Regions from separate parts of the Pedobacter sp. AC464 genome, predicted to be linked through region 2. Evidence: riboswitches for the same ligand, from Rfam matches in the RefSeq annotation. Region 2 holds a riboswitch; the other holds the start of a gene.
The links. A riboswitch is a leader RNA that binds a small molecule or an ion and turns the genes downstream of it on or off. The one in region 2 is predicted to bind S-adenosylmethionine.

Region 1 (7,796 bases), 810 kb from region 2:
ACCACTAATGCCGCTTGCAGCATTTTTTGTAGACGAACAACTTTGTAACATTACCAAAGTAGAACACGCTATTGCGATAGCTATAAATAATCTTTTCATTTTTGTTTAATTTAATTTTCGGGAAACTGGTTACATAAATCTTGCCAAAACAATTACGAACCTTAAATTAGCGGCAAATTATTAAATTGCATTCCCTTTAACCCGACTAAAATTTTACCGATAATGAAACCCGAAACCCTTGCTATCCACGCGTCTAATATTGTAAAAAGTACCACTGGTGATGTTACCTCGCCAATAAATTTATCTACAACTTTTTTCCGCGATGAAAATGGAGGTTATCCCGGCGGACATATGTATAGTAGGGTGAGTAACCCAAATCGGTCTGCTTTAGAAAACACCGTTGCTAAACTTGAGTATGGAGCAGCTGCTGCCGCCTTCGCTTCTGGTAATAATTGTGGAATGAGTTTATTTCAGGCGCTAAAACCGGGAAGCCATATCATAGCACCCGATGATATGTACTGGGGCATTAAAAAGCAACTGCTTACCATTTTTAACGAAACGCTAGAATTTGATTTTGTCGACCAAACCAATCTTGCGTTAATCGAAGCAAGCATAAAACCCAACACAGCCTTAATTTGGATTGAAACGCCCTCTAACCCTTTATTAAAAGTTACGGATATTGAGGCAATTTCCAGCATTGCAAAATCCAGAAACATCACTTTGGCGTGCGACAGTACTTTTGCTTCGCCAGTTTTACAGAATCCAATTTTGCTCGGTGCAGACATTGTAATGCATAGCAGCACAAAATATTTGGGCGGCCATAGCGATATTTTAGGTGGGATTTTAGTCTCTGCCAAACAGGATGCACTTTGGGAAAAAATTATAAACGTTCAGCAAACGGGCGGTGCCGTGCCTTCGCCTTTCGATTGTTTTTTACTTTGCAGAAGCATAAAAACCCTCGCCTATCGTATGAAAGGCCATTGCGAAAATGGAAAACAAGTTGCGCAGTATTTAGCTAAGCATCCAAAAGTTGAAGCGGTGTTTTACCCCGGACTGGAAACCCACCCGCAACATGAAATCGCAAAAAAACAAATGAAAGATTTTGGTGGAATGATGTCTTTTTTGGTTAAAGGCGATGTAGAGGCTACCAGTAAAGTAGTAAATGGTGTGCAACTATTTGCGCAGGCCACAAGTTTGGGTGGTGTAGAAAGTTTAATCGAGCACCGTTTTTCAGTTGAGGGTCCTGATAGCAAAACACCAAAAAATCTTTTACGGATTTCAGTTGGGTTGGAACATCCAGATGATATAATCGCTGATTTGGAGCAGGCACTCGGATAGAATTTGCGTATGCGGATGAGCGCTAGTTAAGCTTGGGCATCCATAAATGCGTAATCGTGAATTGCAAGAGCGCACTTAGCGCACATACAGACAAGAATTTTTGTGTTTAAACCCGATTGTAGCGACAGCCCCCCGATTTTTTTTCGGGGCTATAGCAAAAAGCGGGACTGCAATTGCCTAAGAATTACAATCCCGCTCATTTCCAAAACCTATTTTGGATTACAAACCGTTACTAACTTTGCTGAGTAATTCGCATTTAATGGCTCGTTTGTTTGTGCCAATCGCTGTGAACCTGTATTTGCCGGGCACGCGATATCGCCTGCTGCATCATAAACCACTTTGTTTCCATTCGCTAACAATTCTTTGGGCACATAAACCTGTACCTTTGTAACAGAATACCCTGCAGGAAAATAGCGGACATAATAGCCATCAGGATGCTTTGTCCATATGCCGCTCGGTACATCGGCCCTTGGCGGCGCCATGCCGGCAATTATTGCATATCGTTCCATATCGGCATAGGTGTAATTACCGGAAGAAACCAGTTGGCGGATGTTATTTTCGGCCTCGAAAACGGCCTTGATGCCTGATGGAAGCTGGTCTTTGGCTTTCTCCATCACATCAAACGGTAAAACACCCAAGGCTCCACCTTCTAATTGTGTTAACTGCTTTGGTGTTAAAAGTTTTAGTGCTGTAAGTTTCACGGTTCCGGCGTAATCGGCAAATTTTGTTCGGGCTATAATTGTCCACAACAAAATCTGGATATCATGTTGCTCAACATCCGGATGCTTTTCAGCACTCTTCAAAATTGACACAACAATTTCTTCTTTCGGACCCAGCACTGGTGCAAACATGTATCCATCGCCTTTTGAAGGCGCATAAGTCCCTGCTTTTAAACAGTAACTTTTATTTGTCATTTCATAAAAGCCTTCGCAAAGTACAAAACCACCTTCAGGATTTTTTGGTAATAAATACAATGGTTGAAATTTAGCGTTCGTGTTAAAGTCTGGCATTTTTTCACCGTCGCGATTTACATCCTCGAATGAGGTTGTAATGGCTGCTGGTTGCTTTAAAAATTTATCGACACCAAGTGCTTTTGCGCCCTGGGCAGTGCCAACTTTTAATAATTTGTCTTTTAAACCGCCGAACTGTGCCTGAGCTGTTAACCCTGAAAACGTAACAAGCAGAGCTAATGAGATAGATTTGATTTTTTCCATAATGATTAGATAGGTGATACAAACATAAAATTTTTAAGGTTAACTTTATGTTAGTTCATTATAGGTTTGCTGGTTAAAATTAATTGAGCTGATTTACAAGTGGTTCATAAAAATTCAAAATTTAATTTTGTTGTTTAAAATATAATTCAGACATTTGAAATATTATTTGGTGTAAAGCAAATAAAAGTCAATTCTTAAATCGGATTGATTTATAAAGAAGTGGCGAGAGACTGGCTCAATGACCCACTGGCAACCCTCAGAGAGAGAAGGTGCCAATTCCTGACCGGCTAACATGGTGTTATACGGAGATATAAATTATAAAGATGAAAACATTTAATCTTCAATCGCAAGGCGAACAAAATCAAAACCTTGAACGGGTAGAATATTCTTCTATTTTATTGATTTGCAATGATATGCAAGCGATTACTTGTATGCGCTGTTGCATGCAGTAAGTTAAAAATCTTCCCTTTTTGTTTATTTTTTTTAAACTGGAAGGTCCCGGGAAATCGGGATACGCCCAAGCTAGCATATAGGTTTCTGTAATTAAAAGTTTAACGGATGCCTGTTAAATTAAATATTTTATCATTTAACATTCAATTAATAAGAAAATGTCAACTACATATAAATTTGAAACTTTACAACTACACGCTGGCCAGGAAATAGACCCAACTACAGGTTCAAGAGCCGTTCCAATCTACCAAACAACATCATACGGCTTTAAAAATGCAGAGCACGGCGCTAATCTATTTGCATTAAAGGAGTTTGGGAACATTTACACACGCTTAATGAACCCAACAACCGATGTATTTGAAAAAAGAATTGCGGCATTAGAAGGGGGAATTGCGGCTTTGGTGGTAGCATCTGGGCAGGCAGCCCAATTTATTGCGTTACACAATATACTAGAGGCTGGCGACAGTATCGTATCATCATCGCATATTTATGGTGGAACTTACAACCAGTTTAAAGTTGCCTTTAAACGTTTAGGCATACAGGTTGATTTTGCCAACCCGGATGTTCCGGATGAATTTGAACAAAGCATTACAGGAAAAACTAAAGCAATTTACCTGGAAACGATTGGCAATCCGGCATTTAGTGTTCCCGATTTTGAAAAGATTGCTGCAATTGCCAAGAAATATGATATCCCTTTAATTGTAGACAATACTTTTGGCGCTGGGGGATATTTATTTAAACCCCTTGAGCATGGCGCAAACATTGTGGTAGAATCTGCCACAAAATGGATTGGCGGACATGGAACAAGTATTGGAGGCGTTATTGTTGATGGTGGTAACTACAATTGGGGCAATGGCAAGTTTCCTCAATTTACAGAACCTGCTGAAGGTTACCATGGTTTGGTTTTTAATGATGTTTTTGGAATTGGCGGCCCGTTTGGAAACATTCAGTTTATAATCAGGGCTCGGGTTGAAGGCTTGCGGGATTTAGGGCCGGCGCTTTCACCGTTCAATTCATTTCTTTTATTACAAGGTTTAGAAACTTTATCACTTCGCGTACAGCGCCATGTAGATAATGCTTTGGAATTGGCCATCTGGTTGGAAAATCATCCTTTGGTTAAAGAGGTTCATTATCCGGGCCTGGCGAGCAGCAAATACAATAGCCTGGCTAAAAAGTATTTAAGCAATGGTTTCGGCGGAGTCTTGTCATTCGAATTAAATGGAACCAAAGAAAGTGCTACACAGGTTATTGATAATTTAAAACTGGTTTCACACCTGGCTAACGTGGGTGATGCGAAAACGCTGATCATTCAGCCATCGGCCACTACGCACCAACAGCTAAGTGATACCGAACAATTAGCCGCGGGCGTAAAGCCAAACGCTTTAAGGGTTTCTGTTGGTATAGAGCATATCGATGATATTAAGGCAGATTTCGAACAAGCGTTTGCATCCATTGGCGCTCAAAGAACCGTCGGAAGTTTGCAATCCTAAAATCAATTATTACGAGAATACATATTATAATGAGCACATCAGCTACTTACAGTTATCCCAAACAATTCAAGCTAGAAAACGGAAAAAAAATCCGGAATCTAAAAATTGCCTATCAAACTTTTGGAAAATTAAATGCCGCTAAAGATAATGTGATTTGGGTGTGCCATGCATTAACTGCAAATGCCGATGTTTTTGAATGGTGGGAAGGTTTGTTCGGCCAAAATGCTTTGTTTAACCCGAATGAGCACTTCATCGTTTGTGCAAACGTTCTAGGTTCTCACTATGGCACTACAAATCCATTGAGCACAAATCCGGTTACTGGTTCACCTTACTATTTATCATTCCCACAATTTACCATCCGCGATTTCGTTTCTGCGCATCAGGTGCTGGCTAGTTACCTGGGTATTGAGAACATCAGATTGCTCATTGGCGGTTCATTGGGCGGTCAGCAGGCAGTAGAATGGGGCATTATCGAACCTACCAGGATTGAAAATCTAATTCTGGTGGCAACCAATGCAGTGCATTCACCGTGGGGAATCGCCTTTAATGAAAGTCAGCGTTTGGCCATTACAACCGATAGAACTTTCTATGCCAATAAAAAAGATGGCGGTAGCAAAGGCCTAAAAACTGCAAGAAGTATAGCTCTTTTAAGCTACCGGACCTACCACGCATATAGCAGCACGCAAGTTGAAAGTGATAACGACAAAACGGACAATTTCAGGTCTTCGTCTTACCAAAATTATCAGGGTGAAAAACTGATAAATCGCTTTAATGCTTATAGTTACTATTATTTAACTAAAGCAATGGATAGCCATAATGTTGGCCGAAACAGAAAATCTATTGCGGAGGCACTAAAACTGATTAAAGCAAATACGCTGGTTATCGGCATTGAGAATGATTTTCTCTTCCCGATTTCAGAGCAGAAATACCTGGCAGATAATATTACAGATGCAGAATTTGCCACCATTCACTCGGAATACGGACATGATGGTTTTATAATTGAAACAAATGCTTTAACAAACATTATCGGAACGTTTATCAAAGAAAGCAGACATAAAAAAATTATTAAGCTACAACATACTGCCTGATGAGGTTGAGGTTTGGTTTCTGCATGGTTTATTTAATGACCTGAGGGGCGATAACTGATTATAGCCATAGAAAAGCACATTAAAAATTTGAATTTAAATTACCAACGGGTGTTTTCATAGCACTACAAAATAAAAAACATTTGAATGGCGAGTCTTCAGGCACTCAATTTTAATACCTGAGCCTCGCTACCTGATACAATAAAAATCATGAGTAAAAATTTAAAAATTGGATTATTTGGTTTCGGAGTTGTAGGCCAGGGTTTATTGGACATTATTCAAAGCCAAAACCTGAACCTCGAAATCGTTAAAATAGCAATTAAAGACCCGAGAAAGAAACGGACCCTCAATAAGGAATTGTTTACAACCGATAAAAACGAGATACTAAATAACCCTGAAATCAATACCATTGTGGAGTTGATAAATGATGCAGACGCTGCTTACGATATTGTGACTAGTGCATTAAAAAATGGTAAACACGTGGTTTCGGCCAATAAAAAAATGATTGCCACGCGTTTGAAAGAACTGGTAGAACTGCAACAGCAACACGGAACGTCGTTACTCTATGAAGGGGCTGTTTGCGGAAGTATTCCTATAATCAGAAACCTGGAAGAATATTATGACAATGAGCTTTTCCATGCATTGAGCGGTATTTTCAATGGTTCTTCAAATTACATCTTATCAAAAATTTTCAACGAAAACCAAAGTTATGATGCTGCTTTAAAAGAGGCCCAAGACCTGGGTTTTGCCGAAACTGACCCTATTTTAGATGTTGGAGGTTACGATCCGAAATACAAACTGGCCATTGCAACGGCCCATGCGTATGGTTTGTTTGTTAATCCAGATGCCATCTTAAATATCGGTATTCAAAATTTATCTCAACACGATATTAAATATGCTCGCGAGAAAAACTTCAAAATTAAGCTTGTACCAACAGCAAGAAAGGTAAATACGAAGGATGTAGTAACTTATGTTTTACCAAAATTAGTGGCGAAAGACGATTTCCTATACAATGTTGAAAACGAATATAACGCAGTAACCGTTCAGGCTGCTTTCGCCGATAAGCAATTCTTTTTTGGCAAAGGTGCCGGTGGCCATCCAACTGGCGCAGCTGTGCTTTCTGATATTGCTGCCCTGCGTTACGATTATCGTTATGAGTATAAAAAATACCATTCCGAAAATGGTGTAAAGCATACGGAAGACATTCTATTGGAAATTTACCTGCGTTACAGCGATGAAGATTTAATAAGCCTTTTGGCTTTTGACAATATTAGCGAGCGTTATGCCGCAAGTGAATACAAGTATGTAATTGGTACTGTAAAATTGCATAATCTTATTACCAACCGAGATTTGCTTTTAGAAAAAGATGTTTTTTTAGCCTACACAGGCAGGCAAATATACAGGCAGGAACAAGTTGCCGAGAACGTTTACGCAGCAGAATTAGCTGCACTTTAAAAATTTTTAAGGTTAATTTTTTTATTTGTTTTGTTGTTAAGCACAAAGGTCGGAGCGATTCCGACCTTTTGCGTTAGTTGCCTTCTTTAATGTATTTCTCAATAATTACCCTGTCGATTCCCTCCTTTTCAACCTGCTCTAAACCAGTTTGCGTTAAAGTATCATTTGCGAAAGTCAGCTTAAAATTAAAAGATTTGCCTTCCCAGTTTTTATTCTTATAATATTGAAGTTGTTCGGTATAATCATTACCCGTTAGCTTATAAGTGCCACCTCCTGCATCAAAGCCCGAGCTGTCCTTCGGATTTTTGTTATGTTTAAGAAAAGCAAAGTGCGTTTCGTTAATAATCTTAATCATGCTAAAATCCATGGGATAACTGGTCGTTCGTCCTGACTTTTTATCGTTAATTGTTCCTGAAATTAATTTCCAGGTACCCTGAATGGCTGGCTGATTCTCTGCTTCCTGATGACTTTTGTTTTTGCATGAAAACAAAAATACAACCGCAATAAAAATTAAACATTTTGACTTCATATTCCTAAATTAAATTATCCCCGGCCTGCCATCTCCATTAATTTCTTTGCCAAATCTTTTCCAAGATAACCATCAATTATGGCATGTACAAGGTATAGAATGGGCATCATCAGGATGGCAACAATAAATTTATAAGTGTAATTAACAAGGCCAATGGCCGCAACCATTTGCCAGCTGTAATGGTATTGCGGATTTAGGTAAAAGGCAATAAAAATTACCACAAAGCTATCAATTA
Region 2 (7,796 bases):
TAAAAGTATTGTAAATCCCACCAATCCAGTCGGGCGTATATTTTCCCAAAACCCTTTTGGTTGGATCGGCTTGTGGTGCTCCGGTTGCGTTTACAACGATATTTCCATTCGCATCTCTTAAAAAAGCATTTCCGTAAAGTGTTCCATAGGGTTGGCCAACAGCCGCGATAACCTGTGCCGAGTTAGAGGCAATTACATAATTCTGCAACAATCCGGCTGCATCCAACTCAACAACTTTACTCCGGTTTGCGGCATAATTTACATCGATATCCCATGTAAATTGCTTTTTAACGGGTGTTAGCCCCAACTGAACCTCAATCCCTTTGTTGTTAATTTTACCTGCATTTAAAAGTTTAGAACGAAACCCGGTTGCAGGACTAACATCAACACTTAAAATCTGGTCATAGCTATTTGTGTTGTATAAACTCAAATCTAAGCGTACTCTTTTCTTGAAAAACACCGCTTCGGCGCCTAGTTCGGTTGAGGTTGTTGTTTCGGGTTTGAGGTCTGGATTTAAATCCGTCGCAGAAGTTGTAAGTTGAGGACTTGAACCAAACGGTGCGCCAAAAACGTAGGTATTTACCGAGCGGTAAGGGTCGGCATCTTTACCAACCTTAGACCAGCCACCGCGAATTTTCGCATAATCTAAAAATGCGCCCTTAATATCGAAAGCCTCCGTAAGCACCAAACTTCCGTTAAAAGAAGGATAAAAGTAAGAACGGTTTTGAGCGGCCAATGTAGACGACCAATCGTTACGGGCGGTTATGTTGGCGAAAAGGTAGTTTCTAAATCCAACCTGTGCTGAGGCGTAAACGCTGTATGACTTTAGTTTGCTATAATTATTCGACGAAATTAACGGATCGCGGGAGTTGCTGAGCGAATACAAACCTGCAACAGCCAATCTTGGTGCGCTCTGGTCGTTTTGCTCTATGTATCGCGAGCGAATGTTACTTCCCAGCAAGCCTTCCAGAGAAAAATCAGAATTTAACTGCTTGTTTAAATTTAATGTGGCGTCGGTATTGTTCTCGTTTACGGTAAAACCATTTTCTGTATAGGAACCAAATGGCGTTCCGTTTGTACCATAAGCAACTCTAATTTTGCGTCTGTCGTTATAATAATCGGTACCTGAACGAAAATTAAATTCCAGTCCGTCGATAATTTTATAGTTTAAACCAAGACTCCCAATTAATCGGTTTCTGGCTTGCGAAACCGTATTTTCATATGCAACCCAATACGGATTGCTGTAGTAACTATTGTTCCAGTTAAAAGTATTACCATTTTCATCAAGGTAATTTTTTAGTTGATTGATGTCTACCTGGCGGCCAAACCAGGTAAACTGCAACATAGTACTCGTAGATCTGGAGCCGCCGGTTCCCGGAAGGTTATCGGCAGAAAGTTTGCTGTAATTGGCATTTGCCGTAATACTTAATTTTGGTGTTAACTTTAAGGTTGTATTTAAGGAGAAGTTGTTTTTCCCCTGACCGGAATTTGGAATTACACCAACCTGTTTAAGGTTATTATACGAAAGGCGATAATCGAATTTTTCGGAAGCATCAGCTATCGCGATGCCATTATTTAGTGCATAGCCGGTTTCAAAAAAATCTCTAACGTTATCAGGATGCGCCTCGAATGGCACTGCAACGCCTTTAGAAAAAAACTGGGGAATTAACTGTCCGTTAAGTTTTGGCCCCCAACTTTCGTCAACGCCGTCATTTACGCCTCCGCCCTTTCCATCAACATAACTAAACTTACCTTCAGAGCCCTGGCCAAATGCATTTTGATAATTTGGCAATGTTGCAATTGTTTCAATTACAGCGTTTGAGTTAAGTGTAATTCCGATTCCCTTTTTCGATTTTCCGGTTTTCGTCTTTATCAAGATAACACCTGCAGCGGCCCTTGAGCCATAAAGTGCTGCAGCATTAGGTCCTTTTAACACACTTATCGACTCGATGTTGTCGGCGTTTATATCCGAAATCGCATTTGCATAATCTCTGGCACCGCCTGAATTTAGCTGGGAATTATCAACCGGAACACCATCAACAACGAACAGTGGCTGGTTATTCCCCGAAATTGAGGTTTCACCACGAATGACTACTCTTGAGGAACCCATATCGCCCTGACTGTTTGTTACCCGCACACCAGCAACTTTTCCTGCGAGGGCGTTAACTAAATTTGATTCTTTTGCTTCTGCTAAATCCTGGCCTTTCAATTCCTGAACGGCATAACCTAATGATTTTTTTTGCCTGGAAATACCAAGCGCAGTTACCACAACTTCATCAAGTGCATTCTCACTGGCTTGAAGTGTTATGGAGAGTTGACCAGCATTCTTATTTACCTGTACCTCTTGGGTTTGGAAGCCAATGTAGGAGAAAACTAAAGTATTTTTATCGGCTGCGCTGATGGAGAAATTTCCCTTCACATCAGTAGCAACCACCGCCTTGGTTTCTTTAACCAAAACAGATACACCAGGAATACTTTCACCATCGGCCGACCTAACCGTTCCGGTTACATTTAAATTTTGAGCCAGAAGCTTTTGTGATAAAAAGAGCAGCAGTATTGTAATAGGGAGTTTAAATTTTTTAAACATAAAAGTTAATTAATGATTGATTAAAAAGAGTAAAAATTGGGCAAAGCAATTCCACGATGGTTAAAAACCTCCTTTTTTTTATGTTTAAAACATAAGATTTGGATGCCTCTTAGAAGCCTGAAAACACTTAAATATTTACAGGCATACACATTCGGAAAAACCGGCAGTGCATAAAATAACGTGAATGGTTAAGATTTTTTTCGTTTGTTTTTTCCATGTGATTGATTTTTTGTGAAAACAACTTATCAAAAAAGCTTCTCGAAAGAAAGCACTTCGTAAATCAGATCGCTCCACATAAATCGTAGAAAAAGCATTATACTGACTTAACTACCCGGCTAAATTGCCGGATGGAATTAGCACCATTTCTATTTTACCAGACGGTTGCTAAGGCTTCAAAGGGCCATTCCCTCCACCTTTCTTGATAAGTAATTTTAAAATAACTTCGGCAAAGATATAACTAATTATATTTACTCTATAGTTTTTATAGATTTTTTTATAAATATTTTTTCTTTGAAAAATACATGGGTATATTTGTCGACCGATTTAGTAGATTAAGTTGTCCCAAATGAAAAAAAAGATATTATATATTGCTTTAGCAATTGCCACAGTAAATTTCTCAGCCGTGTATGCTCAAACAAGTTTGGCATCTAGCGAAACAAAAACCAATAGAAAAAATAGTAAACAACCAGCAGCCTTTGCCGCAGAAGGTAACTGGCGGGGCGTGTTTAAAATAAAAGAAGGTCTTGAAATACCTTTCAATTTTGAAATTACGGAGCAAGCCGGTGTAAAAAAAATGTATTTCCGCAATGCCGAAGAGCGTTTTGAAGGCGGAACTGTAGTACAAAACGGAGATTCCATTTTTGTTAAGTTGGATCAGTTTGATAACGAGCTTGCTTTAGGTATAGAAAACAACAAGCTGAGTGGAATTTTGAGAAAACAAAACGGTTCTGCCCGGGCTACACAGGTTTTTGCAGAAAAGAAAAACTACCGCTTCGATACAAATGGAAAGGCCGCAGCAGCAGATTTTTCGGGCAGTTACGACGTTGTTTTTAAATCTCCGGATGGAAAAGAAGAAAAAACCGTTGGTCTGTTTAAGCAAACCGGAAATAAGCTAACCGGAACATTTTTAAGAATAACCGGCGATTCTCGCTATCTGGAAGGTGTTGTAGAAGGAAATGATTTTCAGTTATCAAGTTTTATTGGCTCCTCGCCTTCTTATTACAAAGGAACATTTAATCAAAACGGAACGCTAAACGGTGAGATTTTAGGTTTGAGAGGTTCACAGCCTTTTACAGGAATCAAAAATAAGGATGCAGCGCTTCCGGATGCTTACAAACTTACCTACCTAAAAGATGGTTATAAAACGCTCGATTTTTCTTTGCCAGATGTGAATGGAAAGAAAATTTCCTTAAAAGACGAGAAATACAAAAACAAGGTTGTTGTACTAACCATTACAGGCAGCTGGTGCCCGAATTGTATCGACGAAGCTGGTTTTATTGCACCATGGTATAAAGAAAATAAGAAGCGTGGCGTTGAGGTAATTGCTTTACACTATGAAAGACAGACTGATACCGACTATGTAAAAAAGGCACTTACCAATTTCAGAAACAGGTTTGGCATCGAGTATGATCAGGTTATTGCTGGCAAGGCCGATAAGCAGGCCGTGGCAGAATCATTACCAGCGCTGAATTCTTTCTTATCTTTCCCTACAACAATTATTATTGACAAAGCCGGAAATGTTGCGCAAATACATACCGGTTATAACGGACCAGCAACGGGAAAATATTACGATGAGTTTGTTAAAGAGTTTAACGAGGAAATAAATAGCCTGTTGGCAAAATAAAAATAGTGTTTACAAAGCAAAGGCATTTCAAATTGAAATGCCTTTGCTTTGTATTTATAACTTAAACTATCCTCGTGAAATTGATGTTAACCTTTGCTTTGCAAGCCCTGCCTCGCCATTTTAATGATTTCTCGGCTTGCTCTAAAAATGACGGTTCAAGTTTAATCCAATTAAATTTTTAGGCAAGATGGTGATGTAAATCCTCGATTTTTTCACAGCCAACCTGGTCCATTACCTGCTTCAGTTGCGTTTTTAAAATGCCAATGGTGTGGCTGCCACCATCGTGTCCTAAAGCGCCAACGCCGTACATAAAGGTACGGCCAAGAAACGTAAAATCGGCACCTGCTGCAATCGTTCGGGCAACATCCGGACCAGAACGAATTCCGCTATCCATCATTACTGTTAATTTATCTCTAAATTTAGGTGCTATCTGTGTAAGTGGTTTAATCGCCGATTGACCAGCATCGAGTTGTCTGCCTCCATGATTGGAAACAATAATTCCATCTAGTCCTAACTGTACAGCCATCTGCGCATCTTCCTCTGTGGCCACGCCTTTTAAAACTAATTTACCTTTCCATTTATCTCGAATCGTAGAAATTCTTTCTGCATTTAACCTGCCCGAAAAAGTTTTGTTCATATAAAGCCCCAGCTGTTTCATATTCAAACCTTTTGGCATATATGGCTTCATTGTTTCGAAAGCGGGTTGTCCGTGAAAGAGCGTTCGTAAAGCCCACTCAGGTCGGCCACAGATTTGCAGCATATTTCTAAGCGACATTTTCGGCGGCATAGCCAATCCGTTTCGGATGTCGCGGGGCCGAAAACCAAAACTTGGAACATCGCAAAGAATAACAAGTACCTTACAACCCGAAGCTTCTGCCCTATCAATAATATCGTCTTTAATTACATTTTCTGCAGGATGATACAACTGATACCAGGCATTTCCTTGTGTAATTTCCATAATGCGCTCGATAGAGGACGTGCTAACCGTGCTTAAGATGAATGGAATGTTGTGTTCAAAAGCAGCTTTTGCTAAAATTTCTGGTGCATTAGGCCAAATTAGTCCTTGCAAACCAACCGGCGCAATACCGAATGGCGCATCGTAAGTATGCCCGAAAAGGTTAGTTTTTAAAGAGGTTTCTTTAAAGTTTCTGATGTAAAACGGCAGTAATTCCAAAGCCCTGATTTCATCAGTATTGCGAAATAAGTTAACATCCTCGTTGCAACCGCCATCGAGGTATTCGAAAGCAAATCTTGGAATTTTAGATTTAGCTTTGTTTCTCAAATCATCAATCGATGGATAATTAGCATTATATTTCCAGCTCATTTGTGTTTATTTTAGAATTGCATACTGCGTTGTATCGCAGAATAATATTTTAATTGAATAATATCGCTTGGGGGCGGGTTTTTATTCCAGGAATCGTGAATAGATAAGGCCGTTCCGATTGCTGTTGCCTGAGAAACTGAAGAAGCATAAACCTCGATGTCAGGAATTGACGTGGCGAGAAGGTGCATATAAATTGCATTTTTACCAAAACCACCATCCACAAAAATTCTTTTAACGCCTTGATTAAGAACAAGTTTTAAGGAGTATATCTGCTGCTTCACCAAATCGAAAATTAACTGATGATAAGCTTCCTCGGCAGTTTGAAATGTATTGAGATCTCTTTCTACAAAAGCCGATTGCTCTGAAAATTCTGTCTGCGGAGTCTGATTTTCAGGGATTTTGTTTGCCAGCCGCAATATCATCCCCGGATTAAACTGCAAATGTTTAAACAAATAAGCAGCTCGGTCAAAGTGTTCGGCGATGCGTTTTAATTGTATTTCGTGTTCATAACCGGCAAAAATTCTCGATGCTTTTACCGCTTTTCCTTTAAAATGCATGTAACAAAGGCAATCCTGTTTCAGTTCTTTTTCAGTTAAAACTTGCTGATTGAAGGGGTTTAAACTTATGCACCAGGTTCCGGTAGAAAGCAAAATAAACGGGACGGAAAAATTTGCCAGATATGGTATCAAAGCTGCCGAACTATCGTGCAAACCAACTCCAACCTGAAAATCGCGGTCCGCATATTTCGCATCCATGACCGCATCGGCAGGCGTATAAATTCCAAATTTTGCTGTCAATCCTTCATCCTCAACCCATTTGTGATACTCGTTTTTACCAAAATCCCAAAGCTGGGTATGGCAACCAATGCTGGTGATATCTGCTACTGCTTTTCCGGTGATGAGAAAGCTTAAATATTGCGGCAAGTGCAAAGCAAACTTAACCTTCGCAAAAATTTCGGGTTTTTCTTTCTTAAGGCGATACAATTGCATTCCCGAATTTAAACTGCCTAAAATCGGAGAAGCAGTTTCTAACGAAATCTTCGCTTCGCCTCCATATTTGGAATAAAACTCGGTTTTTAAGTCTTCAGGATAAGCTTTTAGATAGTTATAAAGTGGTGTTAAAGGCATGCCATCTTCATCAAGATAAACGAAACTGGCGCCGTAGGTTGAAAAACTTATGGCTTTTACCTCATATTCCTTCAACTGCATAACCTGATTTAAAGAATCGAAAACAGATGAACGGAGACTTTCAAGATTTTCGCAAGCTTCGCCATCTTCATCTTTAGTTTCTACAAAACGAGCCGAACGCTCATACACGATGTTATAATTTTCATCGATCAGAAACAGTTTTTTGTTTGTTTTTCCTACATCAAATATCGCAGCTACGGCTTTTGGCATTTTTTCCTCCCTAATTATAAACCAGTTGCAACTGTATCCAAGCCACGGGCTTTAACCAAATTGTGGCGAACATCAAGCTCGCGATATAAATTAATCGGCGATAAGGCGGCATTCGCTCTTAACCTTGCCTCGGCAATCAATGGGCGCAAATCGCTACGAAATGTATTCTGTAAAATTTCCTGAGCTTTGGCAACATCATTATTCTCCTGCGCAGCATTTAGTGCTTTTCTATCAACCAACAATGCCTGGGCATAAGCAATCATAATTGCTTCTACAGATTGCAACAAATCTTCCAATGGATCTTTAACATTGTGTGAAGCGTCTATCATCCAGCCCAAATCTTTCGCATGGTTCATTCCTTTCGCGTCCATGCCTTCAACCAATTCATTAAAAATCAGGAAAAGTTGGTAAGGTTTAATGCTTCCTGCCGTTAGGTCATCATCTCCATATTTAGAATCATTGAAGTGGAAACCACCAAGCTTGCCTTCCATTAAAAGCAACGCCACAATTTGTTCAATATTTGCATTTGGTAAGTGGTGACCTAAATCTACCAAAGTGAAGGCCTTTTTTCCAAGTTTAGATGCGTAGAGGAGCGATTGCCCCCAATCCCCTACCGTGGTTGAATAAAAATTAGGTTCGAAAGCC

Region 1: it holds a riboswitch for S-adenosylmethionine, as region 2 does, so the genes downstream of both, AC0IWT_RS03295 (O-acetylhomoserine aminocarboxypropyltransferase/cysteine synthase family protein) here and AC0IWT_RS06885 (SusC/RagA family TonB-linked outer membrane protein) in region 2, are expected to answer to the same signal.

The regions. Positions count from the first base shown of each region.
Region 1 is NZ_CEEDBV010000001.1:778,769-786,564, reverse strand. It holds gene AC0IWT_RS03310 (hypothetical protein) at 1-99, opposite strand, end outside; gene AC0IWT_RS03305 (trans-sulfuration enzyme family protein) at 223-1,338, shown strand; gene AC0IWT_RS03300 (hypothetical protein) at 1,548-2,552, opposite strand; SAM riboswitch class I at 2,759-2,869, shown strand; gene AC0IWT_RS03295 (O-acetylhomoserine aminocarboxypropyltransferase/cysteine synthase family protein) at 3,161-4,492, shown strand; gene AC0IWT_RS03290 (homoserine O-acetyltransferase family protein) at 4,522-5,580, shown strand; gene AC0IWT_RS03285 (homoserine dehydrogenase) at 5,788-7,032, shown strand; gene AC0IWT_RS03280 (hypothetical protein) at 7,106-7,561, opposite strand; gene AC0IWT_RS03275 (queuosine precursor transporter) at 7,576-7,796, opposite strand, start outside.
Region 2 is NZ_CEEDBV010000001.1:1,593,530-1,601,325, forward strand. It holds gene AC0IWT_RS06885 (SusC/RagA family TonB-linked outer membrane protein) at 1-2,587, opposite strand, end outside; SAM riboswitch class I at 2,908-3,015, opposite strand; gene AC0IWT_RS06890 (peroxiredoxin family protein) at 3,153-4,430, shown strand; gene AC0IWT_RS06895 (alpha-hydroxy acid oxidase) at 4,609-5,754, opposite strand; gene AC0IWT_RS06900 (FGGY-family carbohydrate kinase) at 5,766-7,151, opposite strand; gene AC0IWT_RS06905 (sugar isomerase) at 7,166-7,796, opposite strand, start outside.